One region of the Streptomyces sp. NPDC057438 genome, then DNA from elsewhere that is predicted to be linked to it. Evidence: predicted binding sites of a transcription regulator. Region 1 holds the regulator's gene; each other region holds the start of a gene.
The links. Region 1 encodes HspR, which represses chaperone genes until heat shock. Its sites were predicted from a motif close to TTGAGNNNNNNNNNCTCAA; they were not measured.
Positions count from the first base shown of each region.

Region 2: dnaK (molecular chaperone DnaK) is a predicted target of HspR. The motif match lies at 2,006-2,024, and genes of this name have one in related genera.
Region 3: lon (endopeptidase La) is a predicted target of HspR. The motif match lies at 1,423-1,441, and genes of this name have one in related genera.

Region 1 covers NZ_JBHVDD010000013.1:93,118-97,388, forward strand. Annotated here, with positions in the region: gene ACFU5F_RS10805 (hypothetical protein) at 1-2,308, shown strand, start outside; gene ACFU5F_RS10810 (heat shock protein transcriptional repressor HspR) at 2,429-2,899, opposite strand; gene dnaJ (molecular chaperone DnaJ) at 2,905-4,083, opposite strand; gene grpE (nucleotide exchange factor GrpE) at 4,126-4,271, opposite strand, start outside.
Region 2 covers NZ_JBHVDD010000050.1:55,384-59,654, reverse strand. Annotated here, with positions in the region: gene ACFU5F_RS25270 (alkaline phosphatase family protein) at 1-1,423, shown strand, start outside; gene ACFU5F_RS25265 (OsmC family protein) at 1,548-1,973, shown strand; gene dnaK (molecular chaperone DnaK) at 2,079-3,956, shown strand; gene ACFU5F_RS25255 (helix-turn-helix domain-containing protein) at 3,989-4,271, opposite strand, start outside.
Region 3 covers NZ_JBHVDD010000002.1:50,757-55,027, reverse strand. Annotated here, with positions in the region: gene ACFU5F_RS01965 (rhomboid-like protein) at 1-762, shown strand, start outside; gene lon (endopeptidase La) at 1,464-3,866, shown strand; gene ACFU5F_RS01955 (MarR family winged helix-turn-helix transcriptional regulator) at 4,150-4,271, shown strand, end outside.

The DNA.
Region 1 (4,271 bases):
CGCCGAGCTGAACTGGCTCGCCGCCCGCACGTCCGAACCTACTCTTGCGGGTGCGCAACAGGCCGAGGCACGCGCCGACCTCTCGGCTCTGCTCGACGAGTGTGGTCTCCGGCCGGTAGCGCCCATGGCCGACTCGGAGCGGTTCACGACCGAGTCCCGGGCCGCGAACAGACGGTACGCCGTGTCGAACGGCCTCCTCTCATCCGATGCGAAACGCCTGATCGCCACCCTCGCCCACCCCATAGAACACCTCACCCCCACCGACGCCACCGCCCTCCAAGCCTCCCGCGACGCCGCCCTGCGCGCCGAGCGTCAGGTCGAGGCCTTCATCGGTCGGCGTGACGTCACCATGCCCATGCCGGGCTACGACCAGAACGGTCTCCCCCTCCCCCGCGACCAGCTGGCGACGGCGGCCACCCAATGGGCGGAGTACCGCGCTCAGATCAGCACACGCACCGAGCAGGCGATCGAAGGGCATCTGGCTCAGGGCGAGTTCCCGACCCGCCGTGTGGTGATCGGCGGCGGTGCGAGCCTGACCGGGCGGGACACGGACGCGCTGTTGATCGACGGGGCGGGCCGGTGGCACCTGGACCCCGGCCGGGGCATCGTGCAGTCGGCTGACCAGGACCGGGACCTCGCCCAGTGGATGGGAGTCGATCCGTACTCCACGGTCGAACACCCGGGGGACCGCCTGCCCGTCGAGGCCGTACGGATCTGGGAGGACCAACTCGCCACCCGGGGCGACGTGGTGAACGGCCACGCGCGCCTGCGGCTCGGCCGGAACGGCGAGCTCCTCGCCGAGATCCAGAGGCCGACCGAGGAGGGCAAGGAGACCCCGCCCCCACTGTGGGTGGCCTGCGACGGCACCCCGAGCATCGCCACAGGTCTGACCCCCGAGGTCGTCCCCGGCATGCCACGCGGCGAACACGCCGTGGAGAGCCGCAGCGAGGCTGTGCGGCTGATCGGGCACCGCCTGCGGGAGTTGGAGGACGAGGGCCTGCCCTACGCGGCCGAGCTGCGGGCCTGGCTGACCCAGGCCGAGCGGGGCGGCACGGACGCCCGTACGGTACTCGGCGTCCTTGAATCCTCACCGCTGATGGACGCCCTCACCACCGGCCTCGGCCCCGACAAGGCCCGCATCGACAACTGTTTCGGCGCCCTCGGCGCGACCGCTACATGGGAGACCGCACGGGAGGAGGCACCGGGCCGCGCGCTGCTCGGCGACGAGGTCGCCGAGAACCGCTTCGACGCGCGCCGGGCGAAGGACTGGGTCGTCGCGGGCTCCGGCGGCACCGGAGTGGCCAACGCCGAGATCATCCTCATGCAGAACCCGGACGCCCACGTCACGATCATCGGCTCGGCGCCGCCACCGGCGCTGCGGCACCAGGTCCAGTTCCCGGCGATGGAGGAGGCGTACGGGCCGCGCGGTGACGGACGTCTGACGTTCATCAGGGCCCGAGTGGGCGCCATCGAGACCTATCGGGACGAGCAGTCCGGCGAGACCCGCTTCCAGATCCCCTACGAGGAGGGAGAGGGGGAGAACAGGCAGCGGAAGGTGCTCCAGGCGCAGGGCTACGTCACCAGCCTCGGCCGTACCAACCCGCTCCCGCCCGCCCTCCAGGTCCTGGCCGACGAAGTGCGGGAGCGGGGCGGGGAGATCTCCGGTGACCTGCAGTTCGACAAGGACGACCAGTACATCGGCTACGGCCTCACCTTCACCGTCGACGGCAAGGAACACAGGGTCGACGTGGACGGCGCGGCCTCCTGGCAGCTGCCGCGCGAGATCTTCGCCCCGGAGTCCGGCCTCCAGCAGCAGTTGAACGACATGGGCCTTCGAGGTCTGCCCTCCGAAACCGGCAACGCCGCCCCCGGCTTCGCCCCCGTCGCCCGCCAGAGCGCGCTGCGCGCACGGGCCGTGGCAGCGGTTCAGGCGGGCGACGAGAGCGCCGTGCACCACAGGTCGACCGTCCCGGAACGCTGGCGCCGCCCGGACCTGACCCGGGAAACGGCTGCGGAGACGGAGCCGGGGACGCGGGGCGGGGGCCCCGCGAACACCGCCCCACCACAGAAGGAGACCGAGCCGCGCCGGCAGGCGCCCACCGCCGAGCGGACTCCGAGCGCTCCCACCCCCGGCGGACCGGCACCCACCGGCCCCGCAGCCGACCGGCCCGCACCCGCCACCCCCCTCTGGGAAGTCGGCATGCCCCAGCGCGGCGCCGCCCGCGCACCCGATCCCGCCACCCGGCGGCCTCAGCAACCGCCCCCCGGCCACGAGCGCCCCGATCCGGGCCTCGGCATGGGCGACTGAGCGGACCGGCGAGGCCGAGGTCGTGACCGCGACCGAACTGGGCCCCCAGAGCTGACGCTCGACGCGGAAGGGCCCGGAGGTTCAGGTGAACCTCCGGGCCCTTCCGTGTACGGGTAATGGTCAGTCCGACGGCGTCTGACGCCCCTTCGGCCGCCACACCACCAACGCGCTGCTCTGCTGCATCTCCTGGTACGGCACCAGGTCGCGCCGGTACGAGGCGTGGACGGCCGCCTCGCGCTGGCGCATGGTCGCGGCGGCGCCGTCGAGGGCGGCCTCCATCTCGGCGACCCTCGACTGGAGGGCCGCGACCTGGTTCTCCAGCTCGATGATGCGCTTGATGCCGGCCAGGTTGATGCCCTCGTCCTGCGACAACTGCTGCACGGTGCGCAGCAGTTCGATGTCACGGGCCGAGTAGCGACGGCCGCGCCCGGCGGTGCGGTCCGGGGAGACCAGGCCGAGACGGTCGTACTGGCGCAGGGTCTGCGGGTGCAGACCGGAGAGCTGGGCGGCCACCGAGATGACGTACACCGGTGTTTCTTCCGTCAGCTCGTACGCTCTGCCCAACGGGTTCTGCCTACGGCGGCCGTCCATCACCTTCATGCTCCCTTCGCGGCCTGGAACAGCTCCGCCCGCGGGTCCTCGCCCGCGGTCGCCTCGCGATACGCCTCCAGGGCGTCACGAGCCTTCCCCGACAGGTCCTTCGGAACACTCACCTCGACGGTGATCAGCAGGTCCCCGCGGGTGCCGTCCTTGCGGAAGGCGCCCTTGCCCCGGGCCCGCATCGTACGGCCGTTGGGGGTGCCCGGAGGCAGTTTCAGGGTGACCGGCGGTCCGCCCAGGGTCGGGACCCGGACCTCACCGCCCAGGGCCGCCTCGGCGTAGGTCACCGGGACGGTCACCGTGAGGTTGTCGTCCTTGCGGCCGAACACCGGGTGCGGGTCGACGTGCACGACGACGTACAGGTCGCCTGCCGGCCCGCCCCGTTCGCCCGGCGCGCCCTTGCCCCGCAGCCGGATCCGCTGGCCGTCGGAGACGCCCGCCGGGATCCTGACCTGCATGGTGCGGGAGGACTTGGCGCGGCCCGACCCCTTGCAGATGTCGCAGGGGTCCTCGGCGATCAGGCCCCGGCCCTTGCAGTCGGGGCACGGGTCGGTCAGGGAGAAGCCGCCGCCGGAGCCCCGCGCGACCTGGCCGGTGCCGACGCACGTCGGGCACACGCGGGGTGTGCCGTTGGCGTCGCCGGTGCCGGAACAGGCCTTGCAGGGCGACTGCGAGGACATCCTGAGCGGTACGGTCGCCCCCTCGATGGCCTCGGTGAAGCTCAGCGTGACCTCGGACTCGATGTCCTGGCCGCGCCGGGGCTGCACCCGCGTGGTGCCGGAGCTGCCCCGGTTGAACAGGCCGCCGAAGACATCGCCGATGCCCCCGCCGAAGCCGCCCGCCTGTCCCCCGCCCTGGGCGCCGCCTCCGAAGAGGTCGCCCAGGTCGAAGTTGAACGAGCCGCCGCCTGCGCCCGGCCCCGGGCGGAAGCCGCCGTTGCCGAAGAGGGCGCGGGCCTCGTCGTACTCCTTGCGCTTCTTGGGGTCACCGAGGATGTCGTTCGCCTCGGAGATCTCCTTGAAGCGCTCCTCGGCCTTGACGTTCCCCTTGTTGGCGTCCGGGTGGAACTCGCGGGCGAGTTTGCGGTACGCCTTCTTGATCTCGGCCTCGGTGGCGTCCTTGGGGACGCCGAGGACCTTGTAGTAGTCCTTCTCGATGAAGTCCTTGGTACTCATCCGCGACGTCCCTCCTTCCGCTCACCCTGCATGCCGCCTGCGTCAGCCCTCGTCCGGGCCACCGCTCTCCTTGTCGTCGGCACCGGAGGCACCCTCTGCCTCCTCGGCCTTGACGGTCTGCGCGCCGGGCTGCGGTTCGGCCACGGCCACCCGCGCGGGGCGGATGGTGCGCTCGCCGATGCGATACC
Region 2 (4,271 bases), on a different contig from region 1:
CACCCGGGAGGTGATGGTCTGCAACCGGCCCTCGGGCGCCGCCGAACTCCAGCGCCGGGCCATCGACCGCACCGGCGACGGCGGTCTGCTCACCGTCGACGGCGCGAGCCGGGGCAACCTCTTCAGCGGTGGCGCGGAGCAGCTCGCGCTGGTCCTGTCGATCGCCGCCCGCCGGGGCCGGCGCACCCGTTCCCGGGCCGGGTACTTCGCCTACTTCTCCGACCCGGCCAACGCCGTCCGCACCGCCATGTCCTTCGTCGCCGACGTCCTGCGGGAGATCGGCCAGTCCACCCGTGCCCGGTTCGCGCGGCAGCGGCCCCGCGTCAAGCGCGGCGGCCTCTACCCGTTCATCCGCGCCTTCGCCACCGTCGTCGAGCGCGATGTCGTCGTCGCCGCGGTGATCGGGGACATGTTCGCGGGCCGCGCGGCGATCTACGCGGACCTCGTGGCCTACGACGAGGTCGCCCACCACTCGGGCCCGCACAGCCGCGACGCCGCCCAGGTCCTCGAACGCCTCGACCGTTCCCTCGCGCTGATCGCCCAGGTCGCCGGACACGCCCCGCGCGCCTACCGGATCGTCCTCCTCTCCGACCACGGCCAGAGTCCCGGCGAGACCTTCCTCGGCCGCTACGGCCTCACCCTCGGCAACCTGGTCCGCGCCGGCTGCGGCCTGCCCGTACCGCGCCGGGCCCGGCGCACCCACAGCGGCGCCGAGGCGCGCACAGCCGTCCGGGCCGCGCTGCGCATCCCCGTCGAGGAACGGGCGGAGGAGCACCGGACGACGCGCCGCTCCGAGCCGGTCGTCCTCGCCTCCGGCAACCTCGGCCTCGTCTCCTTCCCGGACGTCCCGCACCGGATGAGCCGTGAGGAGATCGACGCCCGCCATCCCGCCCTGCTCTCCACCCTCGCCAACCATCCCGGCATCGGCTTCGTCCTCGTCCGCAGCGAGGAGCACGGCGGTGTCGTGCTCGGCGCCCACGGCGCGGAGATCCCGATCGGCGACCTGGGCGACGAACACCCCGGCCCGCTCGCGGACTTCGGCCCCGGTGCAGCCGACGCCGTCCGCCGCACCCACGGTTTCCCGCGCGCCGCCGACATCATGGTCAACTCCTGGTACGACCCCGCCGAGGGCGAGGTCCTCGCCTTCGAGGAACAGATCGGCTCCCACGGCGGCCTCGGCGGCTGCCAGTCCCGCCCCTTCCTCATGTCCCCCCTCGCCCTCTCCGAACCGGCGGGCAAGGACGAGGACCTGGTCGGCGCCGAACACATCCACCGGGTGCTCAGGCGATGGCTGCGGGAGGCGAACGGCCCCCAGGTCCCGCTGGCCGAGGCCGACACCGAGGCCGACGCGCCCGCGCGGAACCGCGCGACGGGCCACGACGGCCCCGCACCCGTCAAGGAGCAGAACCCGGCGGACGCCTAGGGCCCGGCCGTCGTTCACCGCGCTGGGGGCCGGTGTTCAGGGTGAGATGAGGCCCGGACCGCCCGGAGTGTGATCGGATGGGGGCACGGAACCCGGCAACGGGACCTCATCGAAAGGACTCATCGTGGCAACCACGCGCACCGCACACACGGTCTGGGAAGGCGAGCTCCTCAAGGGCACCGGCACCGTCACCTTCGACTCCTCCGGCATCGGTTCGCAGCCGGTGTCGTGGCCGTCGCGCGCGGAGCAGGCGAACGGCAAGACCAGCCCCGAGGAACTGATCGCGGCCGCCCACTCCAGCTGCTTCTCCATGGCGCTCTCGCACGGCCTGACCGGCGCGGGCACCCCGCCCACCCGTCTGGAGACGAAGGCCGACGTGACCTTCCAGCCCGGTGAGGGCATCACCGGCATCCACCTCACCGTCCGCGGCGAGGTCCCCGGCCTGGACGCGGCCGGCTTCCAGGAGGCGGCCGAGGGCGCAAAGAAGAACTGCCCGGTCAGCCAGGCCCTCACCGGCACGACGATCACGCTGACGGCCGAACTGGCCTGACGGCCTGCTTCGCGCGCCCCGTCGACGCCCCGTTGACAAGAACCCGCTCAAGTTTTGTGCTGGTGCCGAGAACACCGGGCGGAACCTTGCGGGAAGGGGACGGCGATGGGGCGTGCGGTCGGGGTCGATCTCGGTACCACGAACTCGGTGGTGGCCGTGCTGGAGGGCGGCGAGGCGACGGTCGTCGCCAACGCGGAGGGGCAGCGGACCACACCGTCGGTGGTGGCGTTCGCCAAGAACGGCGAGGTCCTGGTGGGCGAGGTCGCCAAACGCCAGGCGGTGACGAACGTGGAGCGCACCGCACGCTCCGTCAAGCGCTACATGGGCGACGGGAGTTGGCGCTTTCCCGGCCAGGGTTCGGTGGACGGTACCCGCTACCGGGCCCAGGAACTGTCGGCGCGCGTCCTGCAGAAGCTGAAGCGGGACGCCGAGTCGTACCTAGGGGAGGACGTCACCGACGCCGTCATCACCGTGCCCGCGTACTTCGACGACGCCCAGCGGCAGGCGACGAAGGAGGCGGGCGAGATCGCGGGCCTGAACGTCCTGCGGATCATCAACGAGCCCACGGCCGCGGCCCTCGCCTACGGTCTGGACCGGGGCGAGGAGCAGACCGTCCTCGTCTTCGACCTCGGCGGCGGCACCTTCGACGTCTCCCTCCTGGAGATCGGCGACGGGGTCATCGAGGTGAAGGCCACCAACGGCGACACACGCCTCGGGGGCGACGACTGGGACCAGCGGGTCGTCGAGTACCTCGTCAAACGGTTCCAGGGGCAGCACGGCGTCGACCTCGGCAGGGACAAGATGGCGCTCCAACGGCTGCGCGAGGGCGCCGAGAAGGCCAAGATCGAGCTGTCCAGCTCCTCCGAGACGTCCGTCAACCTGCCGTACATCACCGCCTCCGCCGACGGACCGCTGCACCTGGAGGAGAAGCTGACGCGCGCTCAGTTCCAGGAACTGACCGCCGATCTGCTCGACCGCTGCCGCACCCCCTTCCACCAGGCCGTCACGGACGCGGGCGTGAAACTCGCCGCCATCGACCGGGTCGTCCTCGTCGGCGGCTCGACCCGGATGCCCGCGGTGAGCGACCTGGTGCGGGAACTCACCGGCAAGGACCCGCACAAGGGCGTGAACCCCGACGAGGTGGTGGCGGTGGGCGCCGCGCTCCAGGCGGGTGTCATCAGGGGCGACGTGAAGGACGTGCTGCTGCTCGACGTCACCCCGCTGTCCCTGGGCATCGAGACCAAGGGCGGCATCATGACCAAGCTGATCGAGCGCAACACGACGATCCCGACCCGCCGTTCGGAGATCTTCACGACGGCGGCCGACAACCAGCCCTCGGTCGGCATCCAGGTCTACCAGGGCGAGCGGGAGATCGCCGCGTACAACAAGAAGCTGGGCGTCTTCGACCTCACCGGTCTGCCGCCCGCGCCCCGGGGAGTCCCCCAGATCGAGGTGGCCTTCGACATCGACGCGAACGGCATCATGCACGTGTCGGCGAAGGACCTGGCGACGGGCCGCGAACAGAAGATGACGGTGACCGGCGGCTCCGCCCTCCCCAAGGACGACATCGACCGCATGATGCGGGAGGCCGAGCAGTACGCCGACGACGACCGTAGGCGCCGCGAGGCCGCCGAGACCCGCAACCACGCCGAGCAACTCGTCCACCAGACGGAGAAGTTCCTCCGGGAGAACACCGAGCGGGTCCCCGCCGACAGCCGCACCGAGGTCGAGTCCGCCGTCGCCGACCTGAAGCGCCTGCTGGAGACCCCCGAGGACACCGCGGCCCTGCGCGCAGCCACCGAGCACCTGGCGACCGTCAGCCAGCGCATGGGCCAGGCCATGTACGCGGCGGCCGCGGCCTCCGCCGCCCCGGCCTCCGACGGACCGCCGCCCGGCCCCGCCGAGGAGGAGGGTGTCGTCGACGCGGAGATCGTGGACGACGAGAAGGGACCGAAGGAGGGACCGAAGGGGGGAGCGGCGTAGGGGGAGCCGCGGGAGCCGGCCGCCGGCCGGGCTCAGTACCGGTCGCGGTAGTGCCTGAGCAGGGTCCTCGTCCGCTCGGCGGACGCCGCGTGGGCGGCCATGTGGTCGAGGACCTCCAGGTGCAGCGCCACCTCGGTGCGGGAGTCGAGGTAGAGGGCGCCGGTGAGGTACTCGGTGTACACCATGTCGGGGAGTTCCGGTTCGGCGAAGCGGAACAGCGAGAAGGGGGCGTAGGTACCCGGGTGGGGACCGTCGGCGAACTCGCAGACCTGAAGGATGACGTGATCCTTCTCGGTGATCTCCAGCAGCCGGTCG
Region 3 (4,271 bases), on a different contig from region 1:
GTGTCGGCGCGGGTGCCGGACGGGGAACGGGAGCGCGCGGGGCGCGCGGGACCCGTGACCGCCCCGGGCGCACGCTCCCGGCTTCCGCGTCCCTGGCGTCTGCTCCCCACTCCCGTCGGCACGCCCTTCACCTTCTTCTACGCCTGCGTCCTGGTGGTCACCTCGGTCGTGGCCGAGTACGCCGATCCCGCCGTGGTGCACGCGCTCCACCAGAGTTCCAGCACGGACGTGGCACACCTGGTCCTGGCCCCGGCGCTCGTGCTGTCCGCGAGCGCTCTGTGGGTGGCGGGCGGGATCGCCTCGCCGTACGCCCTCGCCTTCCTGCTGGTGCTGACCGCGCTGGAGCGGCGGATCGGCGGGTGGCGCACGGCCGGGGTCTTTCTGCTGGGCCATGTCCTCGCCACGCTGGCCACGGAGGTCCCGGTGGGGTTCGCCGTCCTGGCGGGCCACCTTCCCGGCAGCTCCCTCCACCGCCTCGACTACGGCATCAGCTTCGGGGTGGCGGCGAGTGCGGGCGCGTTGGCGGGGCTGCTGACGCCGTGGCTGCGGTGGCCGATCCTGCTGCTGTTCGCCGCAATGCTGGTGGACGACCTGATCGCCTACACGGACCCGATGACGAACTGGGGGCACCTGCTGTCCCTGACGATCGGGGTGGCGACCTGGCCGCTCGTACGCCGCCGGCGACGGCCGGACCAGGGCAGCCGCGGGCTCCCGGAGACCGGCACGAGGCGGGCACGGACCGCCACGACGGCTGGTGACTAGCGGGGCCGGACACAGTCCGGCAGCCCGCGCCCCCGCTCCACGCCCTCGACACGGCAGGCACTGCACTCGCCCGCCTGACCTCAGCCGGCCCGGCTGCACGCGAGCGCCCGTCTGCCCGGCGTGGCGCGAGGCCCCGATCCGTCCCACCGCCGGGGCGGGCGTCCGCCGACTCGGGCCCCGGGCCTGCCCCGCCCCAGGATGACGCGGGTGTCTGTCACGCCGGGCCCAGGTGAGCGGCCCGCGGATCCGGGGCGGAGCGAGGATCGGTACGCCGGTTGCATGCCGCCCGGGTCGAACGCCCGCCTCTCCCGGTGGCTGTCACGGGCACCCGTGCTCCAGGCCCGCGCGAGCCCCTTCGGCCAGGGCAGGAGTCGAGATCCGTCGCCCCGGGGGCAGTGGGAGGTTTGTCGCCCGGGGCAGTGCGAGCGTCGTCGCCCCAGAACGGTTGAGGGCGCCCGACGTTCCGGGGCGGCTGGGTGTCTGTCAAGCCCCGGCCCCGCGTGCCCTCTTCGGTCAGCTCCCTCGCACCGGGCCGCGTCACCCCCACCTCTCCCCAGGCCCCCACGACTCCGTACGCCGCCCTGGCACTGCCTTTTCCCCCGGTTGATCGCCCACAGCGAACGTGCCGCCCCACGGGGAACATTCCTCGGCTCATGTGCATTGAGTCGGCATAGCTCAACTTGACTGCCGAGGGAGAGATCATGGCTTCGACGTCCGCACCGCTCACCCTGCCCGTGTTGCCGCTCGACGGGGAGGTCGTGCTGCCGGGAATGGTGGTGCCGCTGGACCTCAATGACACGGACGTACGGGCCGCGGTGGAGGCCGCGCAGGCGGCGGCGCGGGCCGAGCCCGGGAAGCCGAAGGTGCTGCTGGTGCCGCGGATCGACGGGGCGTACGCGGGCACGGGTGTGCTCGGGACCGTCGAGCAGGTCGGACGGCTGGCCGACGGTGACCCCGGCGCGCTCATCCGCGCGGTGCGCCGGGTGCGGATCGGGGCCGGGACCACCGGACCCGGCGCCGCCCTGTGGGTCGAGGGGACGAGCATCGACGAGAGCGTGCCGGAGCCGCTGCCCGGCCAGGTCGCCGAACTCGCCAAGGAGTACAAGGCCCTCGCCACCAGCTGGCTCCGCAAGCGCGGCGCCTGGCAGGTCGTGGACCGGGTGCAGGCCATCGACGACGTCTCCGCGCTCGCCGACAACTCCGGTTACTCGCCCTTCCTCACCGTCGAGCAGAAGATCCAGCTCCTGGAGACCGGCGACCCCGTCGCCCGGCTGAAGCTCGCCACCCAGCAGCTGCGGGACCACCTCGCCGAGCAGGACGTCGCCGAGACCATCGCCAAGGACGTCCAGGAAGGCGTCGAGAAGCAGCAGCGTGAGTTCCTGCTGCGGCGCCAGCTCGAAGCCGTGCGCAAGGAGCTGCGTGAACTCAACGGCGAGCAGGACGGCGAGGAGTCCGACGACTACCGCGCCCGCGTCGAGGCCGCCGACCTGCCGGAGACCGTACGGGAGGCCGCGCTCAAGGAGGTCGACAAGCTGGAGCGCTCCAGCGACCAGTCCCCCGAGGGCGGGTGGATCCGGACCTGGCTCGACACCGTGCTCGAACTCCCCTGGAACGAGCGGACCGAGGACGCGTACGACATCCGGGGCGCCCAGCGGGTGCTCGACGCCGAGCACGCCGGTCTGCAGGACGTGAAGGAGCGCATCACCGAGTACCTCGCCGTGCGCAAGCGGCGCGCGGACCGGGGGCTGGGGGTCGTCGGCGGGCGGCGCGGCGGTGCCGTGCTCGCGCTCGTCGGGCCACCCGGCGTCGGCAAGACCAGCCTCGGCGAGTCCGTGGCCCACGCGATGGGGCGCAAGTTCGTCCGGGTCGCCCTCGGCGGCGTACGGGACGAGGCGGAGATCCGCGGACACCGGCGTACGTACGTCGGGGCGTTGCCCGGGCGGATCGTGCGCGCCATCAAGGAGGCCGGGTCCATGAACCCCGTCGTCCTGCTCGACGAGATCGACAAGGTGGGCTCCGACTTCCGGGGCGATCCGGCCGCGGCCCTGCTCGAAGTCCTCGACCCCGCCCAGAACCACACCTTCCGGGACCACTACCTGGAGGTCGAGCTGGACCTGAGCGACGTCGTCTTCCTGGCCACGGCCAACGTGCTGGAGTCGATCCCCGAGGCGCTGCTCGACCGCATGGAGCTGGTCCGGCTGGACGGGTACACGGAGGACGAGAAGGTCGTCATCGCCCGGGACCACCTGCTGCCCCGTCAGCTGGAGCGGGCCGGCCTCGGCTCCGACGAGGTCGTCCTCGACGAGGGCGCGCTGCGCAGGCTGGCCGGCGAGTACACGCGTGAGGCGGGCGTCCGCAACCTGGAGCGGTCCGTGGCGCGGCTGCTGCGCAAGGTCGCGGCCCAGCACGAACTGGGGCAGCGGGAGCTGCCGTTCACCGTCACCGACGGCGATCTGCGCGGGCTCATCGGGCGCCCGCACCACGTGCCCGAGTCGGCCCAGGACCCGGCCGAGCGGCGTACGGCGGTGCCGGGTGTCGCGACCGGGCTCGCGGTCACCGGCGCGGGCGGCGACGTGCTCTACGTCGAGGCGTCCCTCGCCGACCCGGAGACGGGCGCGGCCGGACTGACGCTGACCGGCCAGCTGGGTGACGTGATGAAGGAGTCGGCGCAGATCGCGCTCTCCTTCCTGCGCTCGCACGGCGCGGAACTGGAGCTGCCCGTCGCCGACCTGAAGGACCGGGGCGTGCACATCCACTTCCCGGCGGGCGCGGTGCCCAAGGACGGTCCGAGCGCCGGCGTCACCATGACGACGGCCCTCGCCTCGCTGCTGTCCGGGCGGCTGGTCCGCACGGACGTGGCGATGACGGGCGAGGTGTCGCTGACCGGGCGGGTGCTGCCCATCGGCGGGGTGAAGCAGAAGCTGCTCGCCGCGCACCGGGCCGGTGTCACCACCGTCGTCATTCCGAAGCGGAACGAGGCGGACCTCGACGACGTCCCGGCCGAGGTCCTCGACAAGCTCGACGTCCACGCGGTCACGGACGTCCGGCAGGTGCTGGAGCTGGCGCTCGCCCCGGCCGGGGTGGAGGTGCCCCTGGCGGCTTGACGGGTGGGGTGCGTTGTCGGGTGCGGGTGCGTGGGGGCTGGTCGCGCAGTTCCCCGCGCCTCCTGAGAAGCAGGGGCTGCGCCCCGTGCTTTTCAGCCCCGCCCCGGTCGCCTTCAGGCCGCGGAGGTCTGGGCTTCCAGGCCTGCAGGGGCCCTGGTCCTTCACAAGCGCGGGGAACTGCGCGAGAAGCCCACCGGACCCGCGGGCGCCCGGGACGGTCTCCACCTCCTCCCTGCGAAATACTGACCCGCAGGTACCCGGAAGCGGACAGCAGGAGCGCTACGTGCACGACGAGGGCGGGAACGGCGACGGCGGCGGTGTCGGGGCCGGTGTGCCGACGGGCGGTATGGACCAGGCGTTCCTGGCGCTGGAGCGGGAGTTGACGGTCCTGCTGCGGCGCGCCCG